Regions from separate parts of the Ruminococcus sp. OM04-4AA genome, predicted to be linked through region 2. Evidence: predicted binding sites of a transcription regulator. Region 2 holds the regulator's gene; the other holds the start of a gene.
What was found. Region 2 encodes HrcA, which represses chaperone genes, less so after heat shock. Its sites were predicted from a motif close to TGTTAGCACTCNNNNNNNNNGAGTGCTAACA; they were not measured.

Region 1: a site for HrcA is predicted at 1,996-2,026, ahead of DXB52_RS09430 (co-chaperone GroES). Genes of this name have one in related genera too.

The regions. Positions count from the first base shown of each region.
Region 1 is NZ_QTZH01000028.1:21,144-26,817, forward strand. Features, by position in the region: gene topA (type I DNA topoisomerase) at 1-604, shown strand, start outside; gene codY (GTP-sensing pleiotropic transcriptional regulator CodY) at 766-1,545, shown strand; gene DXB52_RS09425 (hypothetical protein) at 1,564-1,875, shown strand; gene DXB52_RS09430 (co-chaperone GroES) at 2,045-2,329, shown strand; gene groL (chaperonin GroEL) at 2,363-3,988, shown strand; gene guaB (IMP dehydrogenase) at 4,358-5,674, shown strand, end outside.
Region 2 is NZ_QTZH01000033.1:17,978-23,651, forward strand. Features, by position in the region: gene dnaK (molecular chaperone DnaK) at 1-1,646, opposite strand, end outside; gene grpE (nucleotide exchange factor GrpE) at 1,695-2,348, opposite strand; gene hrcA (heat-inducible transcriptional repressor HrcA) at 2,376-3,425, opposite strand; gene DXB52_RS10280 (glutamate-5-semialdehyde dehydrogenase) at 3,774-5,024, opposite strand; gene DXB52_RS10285 (GNAT family N-acetyltransferase) at 5,235-5,674, opposite strand, start outside.

The sequences.
Region 1 (5,674 bases), on a different contig from region 2:
AAGATATATTACAAAAGAAGGCAAGAACCTTTATCTGACAGAGATTGGTGAAGTTGTTAATAATATTATGAAACAGTCATTCCCAAGTATTGTAGATGTTCATTTTACAGCGAATATGGAAGGTCTTCTTGATATGGTTGAAGAAGGAAAAGTTCCGTGGAAGGAAGTAATCCGTAATTTCTATCCGGATCTTGAAGAAGCTGTTAAAATTGCAGAAAAAGAGCTTGAGGAAGTTAAGATTGAAGATGAAGTAACAGATGTAATCTGTGAAGAGTGTGGTCGTAACATGGTGATCAAATACGGTCCGCATGGTAAATTCCTTGCATGCCCGGGATTCCCGGAATGCAGAAATACAAAACCATATCTAGAAAAGATCGGAGTTCCGTGTCCTGTGTGTGGAAAAGAAGTTGTTATCCGCAAAACAAAAAAGGGAAGAAAGTATTATGGATGTGAGGACAATCCGGAATGCGAATTTATGTCCTGGCAGAAGCCATCCAGTAAGAAATGTCCGGAATGTGGTGGATACATGGTAGAAAAAGGCAATAAATTAGTTTGTGCTGATGAAAAGTGCGGATATATGGAAACAATTAAGAAAGAAGATTAAATATTTCAAAAAACAGAAAAACACAACGTTGCTATTTTCTGAATTGTATGATAATATAAGCTAGTAAGGAATTTGAAATTTGATTTGTGTATACAACTTGGGAAATAATAGTTACTGTTTGCTAGAAGTAGTAAATAAGAGCAAATCATGTGGAGGAGACAATGAGCGTACAATTATTGGATAAGACCAGAAAGATTAATAAGTTGCTGCATAATAATAACTCCAGCAAAGTTGTGTTTAATGATATCTGTGCGGTACTGACAGAGATTTTGGACTCAAATGTGCTGGTAGTCAGCAAGAAGGGAAAGATTCTTGGAGTCAGCAAAAGCAATAAGGTGAGAGAAATCAGTGAACTGATCACAGAATCCGTAGGATCTCATATTGATAATATGCTTAATGAAAGATTGCTGAGTGTTCTGTCTACAAAAGAGAATGTTAATCTGGAGACACTTGGTTTTTCTTCAGATGCTGTGGAAGGATGTCAGGCAATCATCACACCAATAGATATTGCCGGGGAGCGTCTCGGAACATTGTTTATCTACAAACAGGATGCAACGTATTCTATTGATGATATTATTCTCAGTGAATATGGTACTGCTGTAGTAGGACTTGAGATGCTTCGTTCAGTGAATGAAGAAAGTGCGGAAGAGACAAGAAAAGAACATGTTGTTCAGGCAGCAATCAGCACACTTTCTTTCTCAGAGCTGGAAGCAATCATTCATATCTTTAAAGAACTTGATGGTACAGAGGGAATCTTGGTTGCCAGCAAGGTGGCAGATCGTGTGGGGATTACAAGATCAGTTATCGTGAATGCACTCCGCAAGTTTGAAAGTGCAGGAGTCATTGAATCACGTTCTTCAGGAATGAAAGGAACTTATATTAAAGTTCTGAATGATTATGTATTCACAGAGCTCGAGAGGATTGAGAAAGAACGGATGTAAGCAGAAGGAGAAGACAAGATGTACGAGGGAAATCCGGTTGATCTGCAGATGGAAAAAGTGATTTCAGCAGATGCTATTTTTGATGATACAACAAGAGCCTGTAAGGTGGATCATTATGATACAGAAGAAGATTACATTTATCTTGAAGTGATGGAAAATCCTCTGACAACGATTCTGCTGGATGCAAAATACAGATGTTATATTTCAACGGGGACAGAGCTGTTGTGCTGTTCCGGTGTTGTGAAAGAGAGGTACCAGTCTGAAGACAGGAATCTTCTGAAATTTAAAATTGAGAACGGATTCTATGAGATGAACGAAAGAAGATCATAGAGAAGTTTTAGAGACGAAAGAAAAAGCTGTGAGGCAGAGAAAGCCCCATAGCTTTTCTTTTATAAAAAATATGTAAACTGTGTTGACAAATGAAATGGGGAGTGCTATTTTATATTCATGGGTTAGCACTCGAGAGAAAGGAGTGCTAATAAAGTAAGGAGGAATTACAATGAAATTAGTACCATTAGGTGACAAGATCGTTTTAAAACAGTTAGAAGCAGAAGAGACAACAAAGTCCGGAATCGTATTACCGGGACAGGCAAAAGAGAAGCCACAGGAAGCTGAAGTAATCGCAGTCGGACCTGGCGGAGTTGTAGATGGGAAAGAAGTTGTAATGCAGGTTAAGGTTGGAGATAAAGTAATTTATTCCAAATATGCCGGAACAGATGTAGAGCTTGAAGGAGAGAAATACATCATTGTAAAGCAGAATGATATTCTTGCAATTGTAGAGTAATACCTAGACGAATATAAAGGAGATGCAGTTAAAATGGCAAAGGAAATCAAATACGGATCAGAAGCAAGAGCAGCACTTGAAAGAGGTGTGAATCAGTTAGCTGATACAGTTAAAGTAACATTAGGACCAAAAGGAAGAAACGTAGTACTTGATAAATCATTCGGTGCTCCGCTTATCACAAATGACGGTGTGACAATCGCCAAAGAGATTGAGTTGGAAGACGGATTTGAGAACATGGGTGCACAGCTGATCAGAGAAGTTGCAGCTAAGACAAATGATGTTGCCGGAGACGGTACAACAACAGCTACAGTTCTTGCACAGGCAATGGTTCACGAAGGAATGAAGAACCTTGAAGCAGGAGCAAACCCGATCGTCCTGAGAAAAGGAATGAAGAAAGCTACAGATAAAGCTGTAGAAGCAATCCGTGAGATGAGCAGCAAAGTTAACGGAAAAGAGCAGATTGCAAGAGTTGCTGCAGTTTCTTCAGGAGATGATGAAGTCGGACAGATGGTTGCAGATGCAATGGAAAAAGTATCCAATGACGGAGTTATCACAATCGAAGAGTCCAAGACAATGCAGACAGAGCTTGACCTTGTAGAAGGTATGCAGTTTGACCGTGGATATATTTCCGCATATATGGCAACAGACATGGAGAAGATGGAAGCTGTTCTTGATGATCCATATATCCTGATCACAGACAAGAAGATTTCCAATATCCAGGAGATTCTTCCGGTTCTTGAGCAGATCGTTCAGTCTGGTGCAAGACTTCTTATTATCGCTGAGGATATCGAGGGTGAGGCACTTACAACTCTGATCGTGAATAAACTGCGTGGAACATTCAATGTTGTGGCAGTAAAAGCACCGGGATATGGTGACAGAAGAAAAGAGATGCTTCAGGATATCGCAATTCTGACAGGCGGACAGGTGATTTCTGAAGAACTTGGATTTGATCTTAAAGAAACTACAATGGATCAGCTTGGACGTGCAAAATCTGTTAAGGTTCAGAAAGAGAATACAGTTATCGTTGACGGATGTGGAGACAAGAACGCAATCGCAGATCGTGTTGGACAGATCAAGAAAGCAATCGAAGAGACAACATCTGATTTCGACAGAGAGAAACTTCAGGAGAGACTTGCAAAACTTGCAGGCGGAGTTGCTGTTATCCGTGTAGGTGCAGCTACAGAGACAGAGATGAAAGAAGCTAAACTTCGTATGGAAGATGCTCTGAATGCTACAAGAGCAGCAGTTGAAGAAGGAATCATCGGTGGTGGTGGATCCGCATACATCCATGTTTCTAAGAAGGTAAAAGAATTCGCAGAGACTCTTGAGGGAGATGAGAAGACAGGTGCCAAGATTATCCTGAAAGCACTGGAAGCTCCTCTGGCTCAGATCGCAAAGAATGCAGGACTTGAGGGAGCAGTTATTGTAAACAAAGTAAGAGAGTCTGAAGTAGGAACAGGATTCGATGCTTACAATGAGACATATGTAGATATGGTTGAGAAGGGAATCCTTGATCCAGCGAAGGTTACAAGAAGTGCTCTTCAGAACGCAACAAGTGTTGCTTCTACACTTCTTACAACAGAGTCTGTTGTATCTACAATTAAAGAGGATACACCGGCTATGCCAGCAGGCGGTGCAGGTGGAATGGGAATGATGTAATCTATCCATCAGGAAGATTTGCAGAATTTCTATAAGAATAGAATAAAAGAGCTGTTACATAGAGATCTGTAGCAGCAGGAACAGAGGGTTCTATCACATTTTCGTAATGTCAGATAGAACCTTTTGTTTGTTCTAAAAAAGGCTCAGTTTGTCGCATAGATAATAAATAAAGGAGTACTTATAAGTAAAACTTAATAATAAAGGTTAAAATAAATCAATACAAATTATGAGCACATCAGGGAAAATACTCTTGACATCCTTCGGGAATTTCTGTAGTATATCAGTTAATAATTACAAAAGATTTTTAGATACATTAACTGCCATTTCAAAGCAGTTTCATGGGTTCTTAAGAAAGAGAGGTAAAGTATAATGGGTAAGATTATAGGGGAAGGTATTACATTTGATGATGTTCTTCTTGTACCGGCTTATTCAGAAGTAATTCCGAATCAGGTAGATCTGTCAACACATCTGACAAAGAAAATCGTATTGAATATTCCGATGATGAGTGCAGGAATGGATACTGTTACAGAACATAGAATGGCAATCGCTATGGCTCGCCAGGGTGGAATCGGAATCATCCATAAGAATATGTCTATTGAAGCACAGGCAGAGGAAGTTGATAAGGTGAAGCGTTCTGAGAATGGTGTTATTACAGATCCTTTCTTTCTTTCACCGGAGCATACACTTGAAGATGCAAATGACCTGATGGCAAAATACCGTATTTCAGGTGTGCCGATTACAGAGGGACGTAAACTTGTCGGAATCATCACAAACCGTGACCTGAAGTTCGAGACAGATTTCTCTAAGAAGATCAAAGAATCCATGACTTCAGAAGGACTTGTTACAGCAAAAGAAGGAATCACATTAGAGGAAGCAAAAAAGATTCTTGCCAAAGCAAGAAAAGAGAAACTTCCGATCGTAGATGATGAAGGTAATCTGAAAGGACTTATCACGATCAAAGATATTGAGAAACAGATCAAGTACCCACTGTCAGCAAAGGATGAGCAGGGAAGACTTCTCTGTGGAGCAGCTGTTGGTATCACAGCAAACTGTCTGGAGCGTGTAGAAGCACTTGTGAAATCTCATGTAGATGTTGTTGTTATGGACTCTGCACATGGTCATTCAGCGAATGTTATCCGCACGGTGAAGATGGTTAAGGATGCATTCCCGGATCTTCAGGTGATCGCTGGAAATGTAGCTACAGGAGAAGCTGCAAGAGCACTGATCGAAGCTGGTGTAGATGCAGTTAAAGTTGGTATCGGACCTGGATCTATCTGTACAACACGTATCGTTGCAGGTATTGGTGTACCTCAGATTTCAGCTGTTATGGACTGTTATGAAGTAGCAAAAGAGTATGGTATTCCGATCATCGCTGACGGTGGTATCAAGTACTCAGGAGATATGACAAAAGCAATCGCAGCAGGTGCGAATGTATGTATGATGGGAAGCATCTTTGCAGGATGTGATGAAAGCCCGGGAACATTCGAACTGTACCAGGGAAGAAAATATAAAGTATATCGTGGAATGGGATCCATCTCAGCGATGGAGAACGGAAGTAAAGACCGTTATTTCCAGGAGAATGCAAAGAAACTTGTTCCGGAAGGAGTCGAAGGACGTGTTGCATATAAGGGATCTGTAGAAGATACAGTATTCCAGCTCATGGGTGGACTTCGTTCAGGAATGGGA
Region 2 (5,674 bases):
AGGATATCTTTCAGTGCCTGAACGTCAGCCTCTACAGCTGCCTTCTCTGTAGCATCGACTTTGTCGCCAACCTCTTTGATTGCCTTCTCTGTCTGGAATACCATAGCGTCTGCTTCGTTTCTTGTATCGATTGCTTCTTTACGTTTCTTATCCTGAGCCTCGAATTCAGCTGCTTCTTTTACGGCTTTATCGATATCGTCATCAGACATATTAGAACCTGCTGTGATTGTAATATGCTGCTCTTTACCTGTTCCAAGATCCTTAGCAGATACATTTACGATACCATTTGCATCGATATCGAATGTAACTTCGATCTGCGGGATTCCACGTGGAGCCGGCGGGATTCCATCAAGTCTGAACTGTCCGAGGGACTTGTTGTCTCTTGCGAACTGTCTCTCACCCTGTACAACGTTGATGTCTACAGCTGTCTGGTTATCTGCTGCTGTTGAGAAGATCTGGCTCTTCTTTGTCGGGATTGTTGTATTTCTCTCAATCAGTCTTGTAGCTACACCACCCATTGTCTCGATAGACAGTGACAGTGGAGTTACATCAAGAAGAAGGATATCTCCTGCGCCTGCATCTCCTGCAAGTTTACCACCCTGTACGGAAGCACCAAGTGCTACACACTCATCTGGGTTAAGGGATTTGCTAGGCTCTTTGCCTGTCAGTCTCTTAACTTCTTCCTGAACAGCCGGAATACGTGTTGATCCACCAACGAGAAGTACCTGTCCAAGCTCGGAAGCTGTGATTCCTGCGTCAGAAAGTGCACGTCTTACCGGTTCCTGAGTCTTTTCTACGAGGTCTCTTGTCAGCTCGTCGAATTTAGCTCTTGTAAGGTTCATATCGAAATGCTTCGGTCCTTCAGCTGTTGCTGTGATGAACGGAAGGTTGATATTTGTTGTTGTTGCACTTGAAAGCTCTTTCTTTGCTTTCTCTGCAGCTTCTCTTAATCTCTGAAGAGCCATCTTATCTGTAGAAAGATCTACGCCTTCTTTTGCCTTGAAGTCTGCAAGCATGTAATCTGTGATCTTCTGGTCGAAGTCATCTCCACCAAGTCTGTTGTTACCGGCTGTTGAAAGTACTTCGATAACTCCATCACCGATCTCGATAACGGATACATCGAATGTACCACCACCAAGGTCGTAAACCATGATCTTCTGCTCTTTCTCGTTGTCAAGACCATAAGCAAGTGCAGCTGCTGTAGGCTCGTTGATGATACGTTTTACATCAAGTCCTGCGATCTTACCTGCATCTTTTGTAGCCTGACGCTGAGCATCGTTGAAGTAAGCCGGAACTGTGATAACAGCTTCTGTTACTTTCTCACCAAGGTATCCTTCTGCATCTGCTTTCAGTTTCTGAAGGATCATTGCAGAAATCTCCTGTGGAGAATATTTCTTATCGTCAATATCTACTTTATAATCTGTTCCCATCTCTCTTTTGATGGATGAGATTGTTCTTGCTGCGTTTGTTACAGCCTGACGTTTTGCAGGCTCACCTACAAGACGCTCTCCTGTCTTTGTAAATGCTACAACAGACGGTGTTGTTCTTGCGCCTTCTGTATTCGCGATAACTGTTGGCTGTCCACCTTCCATAACGGCAACACAGCTGTTTGTTGTACCAAGGTCAATACCAATAATTTTTCCCATGATAAATTTCCTCCTCTATCTAATCTCTGAATCTTGTTAAAAATCAAATTAGTTTGCTACTTTTACCATGCTGTGTCTCACAACACTTTCACGGTACATGTAACCTTTCTGGAATTCTTCTGCGATGATGTTCTCACCGAGCTCATCATCTTCCACATGCATTACTGCGTTGTGGAAATCCGGATTGAATTCCTGACCAACTGCCTCAATTGGTTTTACTCCAACGGATTCCAGTGTAGTCATAAGCTGTTTGTAGATCTTCTCCATTCCTTCTACGAACGGAGCATTCTTCTCCTCCTCCGGTACGGAACCAAGTCCACGCTCGAAGTTATCCACAACCGGAAGAATCTTTTCTATGATATCTTTCGCTCCGATCTCGTACATCTGGGATTTCTCCTTCTCAGATCTCTTGCGGAAGTTATCAAACTCTGCCATCTGACGAGTAACGCGGTCTGTGAGTTCCTCGATCTTCTCGTCTTTCTTGTCCTTCTTCTCTTTCTTTCCGAAGAACTTTTTCTTACCTTCTGATGCTGCTTCTGAATCTCCTTCAGTCTCAGTTGCTTCCTCTGTCGCTTCTTTCGCTTCAGTCTCAACTTCCTGGGCATCTTCTGTTTCTACTGTCTCTTCAGCTTCTGCCTGCTCTTTCGCAGCCTTTGCTTTCGCCTCTTCAACAGCTTCTTTTACCATATCTTCTTTGCTCATGTTCTCTGTCACCAGCTTTCTACCTTCCTATTCTTTTGGTTCTTTATTATAAATCGCATCCAACTCACATTGTAAAGTCTTCAGCGTCTTCATGACATGTTCATAATCCATTCTCTTCGGACCGATGATTCCAATCGTTCCTTTCATGCCTTCTCCCAGTTCATAAGTGGCGGTAACAACACTGCAGTCTTTCATAGTCTTAACCGGAGTTTCATCTCCGATGTAAACCTGTATGCCGTTGTTCTCCTCACTTGCCAACGTCTCTGTCACCAGATCAGCTAACTGCTGTTTCTCTTCGAATGCACTGATGATCTCCTGTGCACTCTGCTTATCACTAAGCTCCGGATATTTAAAAATATTCGTTGCGCCGCTTGTGTAGATCTCCATATCATTATCGACATGAATAATCTCTGCCACTGCGTCAAGCACATGACCAACAACCTCACTGTGGATACCGGCCTGTTCTTTTAATCTTGCGATCAGACCTAATGTGATCTGATCAATAGATAATCCATTCAGTGTCGTATTCAGAAGCATGTTCAGCTTCAACAGATTCTCATTACTTAAGGTTTCTCCAACTTCGATGATCTTATTCTTGATCACATTACCACCAAGTACGATAACTGCTACAATCTGTTCTTCATCCACCTGTGACAGCTGAATAAACTTCAATGTGTTCCTGCTGTTGACCGGTGCGGAAACCATCGTCGCATAATTGGTGTTAGAAGCAAGAACCTTTGCTGCCTGTTGGAGTACTTTCTCGACCTTATCTGTCTTCTCGAGAAGTGCATCCTCTCGTCTGCTGATCTCCTGCTCCTTGTTCTCCATCAGAAGATCTACATAAAAGCGATATCCCTTATCTGATGGAATTCTTCCTGCTGATGTATGCGGCTGGAAGATGTAACCAAGGTCTTCCAGATCTGCCATCTCATTCCTTATCGTTGCGGAACTTAATTTCAAATCTGTGTATTTTGAAAGGGTTCGTGATCCGACCGGTTCGCCAGTCTCCAGATAATTCTGTATGATGGCTTTCAATATCGTAAGTTTTCTTTCACTTAATTCAGCTTCTACAGACATCTCTGTGTTCCCCTTTCTTCTCATCTTTGTTTGTTATTAGCACTCTTTGTTTTTGAGTGCTAACACCTTACAGATACTAAGATAGCACCTCGATTTCTGTTTGTCAACACTGATTGTTATTTTTATAAGTTTTTTATTTTCTTCTTATTTTATTAATAGGATGCTTTTTGGGGGAGGGAATGTGATTTTATAGAAATGTTGTTGACTTGGATTGTAATTTTGTGAATTCCAGGCAAGCTTATAGCCAAATCATAAGTTGACTTGAATTATGATACATAAAATCCAGGTCAAAGACAAGTTTATTTAACTTACACTAATTGACCTGGATTTTAAAACCTGCTATCTATACTATCCCCTGATCTGTCCGTTTCCGAAGATAATATACTTTGTTGTTGTCAATGCTTCGAGTCCCATCGGGCCTCTTGCATGAAGCTTCTGTGTGCTGATTCCGATCTCAGCACCGAATCCGAATTCGAATCCATCTGTAAATCTTGTTGATGCATTTACATAAACTGCTGCCGCATCGATCTCATCCTGGAATCTCAATGCATTATCATAATCTTTTGTAATAATGGATTCTGAATGTCCTGTATTATATGTATTGATATGTGTGATTGCCTCATCAATGGAATCAACAATCTTCACGGAAATGATTGCATCCAGGTACTCTGTTCCCCAGTCTTCTTCTGTTGCCGGGATGATCTCAGAACTGATTGCCTGCGCTCTCTCATCTCCACGAATCTCTACTCCATGTTCTTTCAGTTTTGTTACGATCTTAGGCAAAGCTACCTCTGCAATCTTGGAATGAATCACAAGTGATTCACATGCATTACACACACCAAGGCGCTGTGTCTTCGCATTTTCAATAATATCTGTTGCTATCTTAATGTCTGCTGTCTCATCAACATATACATGACAATTTCCGGTCCCTGTCTCAATTACCGGAACAGTGCTGTTCGCAACTACATTTGCAATAAGTGCTGCTCCACCTCTCGGAACCAGAACATCGATCCAACCATGCATCTTCATCATCTCATTTACAACTTCTCTGCTTGTATCTTCTACGAGAAGAATGAGATCCTGGGATAACTTTGCTTTGCGAAGACCTGTCTTGATTGCACGCGTGATTGCCTTGTTAGAATGGATTGCATCACTTCCGCCACGGAGAATTACCGCATTTCCTGTCTTGAAGCAAAGGCCAAATGCATCTGCTGTCACATTCGGTCTGGATTCGTAGATGATTCCGACAACGCCAAGCGGTACGCGTTTCTTTCCGATACGAAGTCCGTTCGGTCTTGTCTTCATGCCAAGTACTTCTCCGATTGGATCATCCAGTGCAGCAATTTCACGCAGACCTTCTGCCATATCTTCAATTCGCTGTTCCGTCAGTGCCAATCTGTCGATCAATGACTGTTTCACGCCCTTATCTTTCGCAGCTTCGATATCCTTTGCATTCTCCTGTAAAATCAATTCTCTCTCTTCCACAAGTTCATTTGCCACTACGAGAAGTCCTCTGTTCTTTGCTTTTGTTCCCAGCTTTGCCGCTCCGCGGGATGCATTCTTTGCAAGTCTTCCAAGCATTTGCATGTATGTCTCCATTTCTGTTACTCCTTTCATCCGCATGTCTCTGTCAGTTTGTTTCTAGAAATCTGTTTCTATCTGTTTCTGTTATGTCATTTCTTAACTATGTCGAGAGTATACCACATACCTTTTCTTTTTTCTATATTATATAATGATGTGAGTGTCAAAAATAAATTTTTCCACTCACTGATGTAACCGACTTGCTCCATTGCTATGCAATTCTCGCAATCATATAATATCTTTCATCCAGATATCTCTTAAGAATCCGCCATATTTCTCCTTCGTAAGCATCTTCTTATATCCTTGTTTCATGACATTGGATCTGCTGAAAACATTTTCTGGATGTACGGTACAGAGCAGATACTGATATCCCCGCTGTCTTAAATCTTCTTCCGCATGCTGCATCATTTCATATTGTAAATGATGCCCACGAAACTCCGGCAGTACCACCGCTGTATCCATCATTGCACAAAGTTTCAGCTGCTCTTCTTCCATATTGAGATCATATCCAAGATTATCCGGATGCAGTCCCGGCAAAATTACGAAGAACATGGCTCCTACATTTTCATCTTCATCAACAGCAAGATACAAAAGTCCTCGTTCTTCTCTCATCCAGAAATCAAATTCCTCATACGGTTCTGCGACAAACCATTCTGGAACGTTCATCC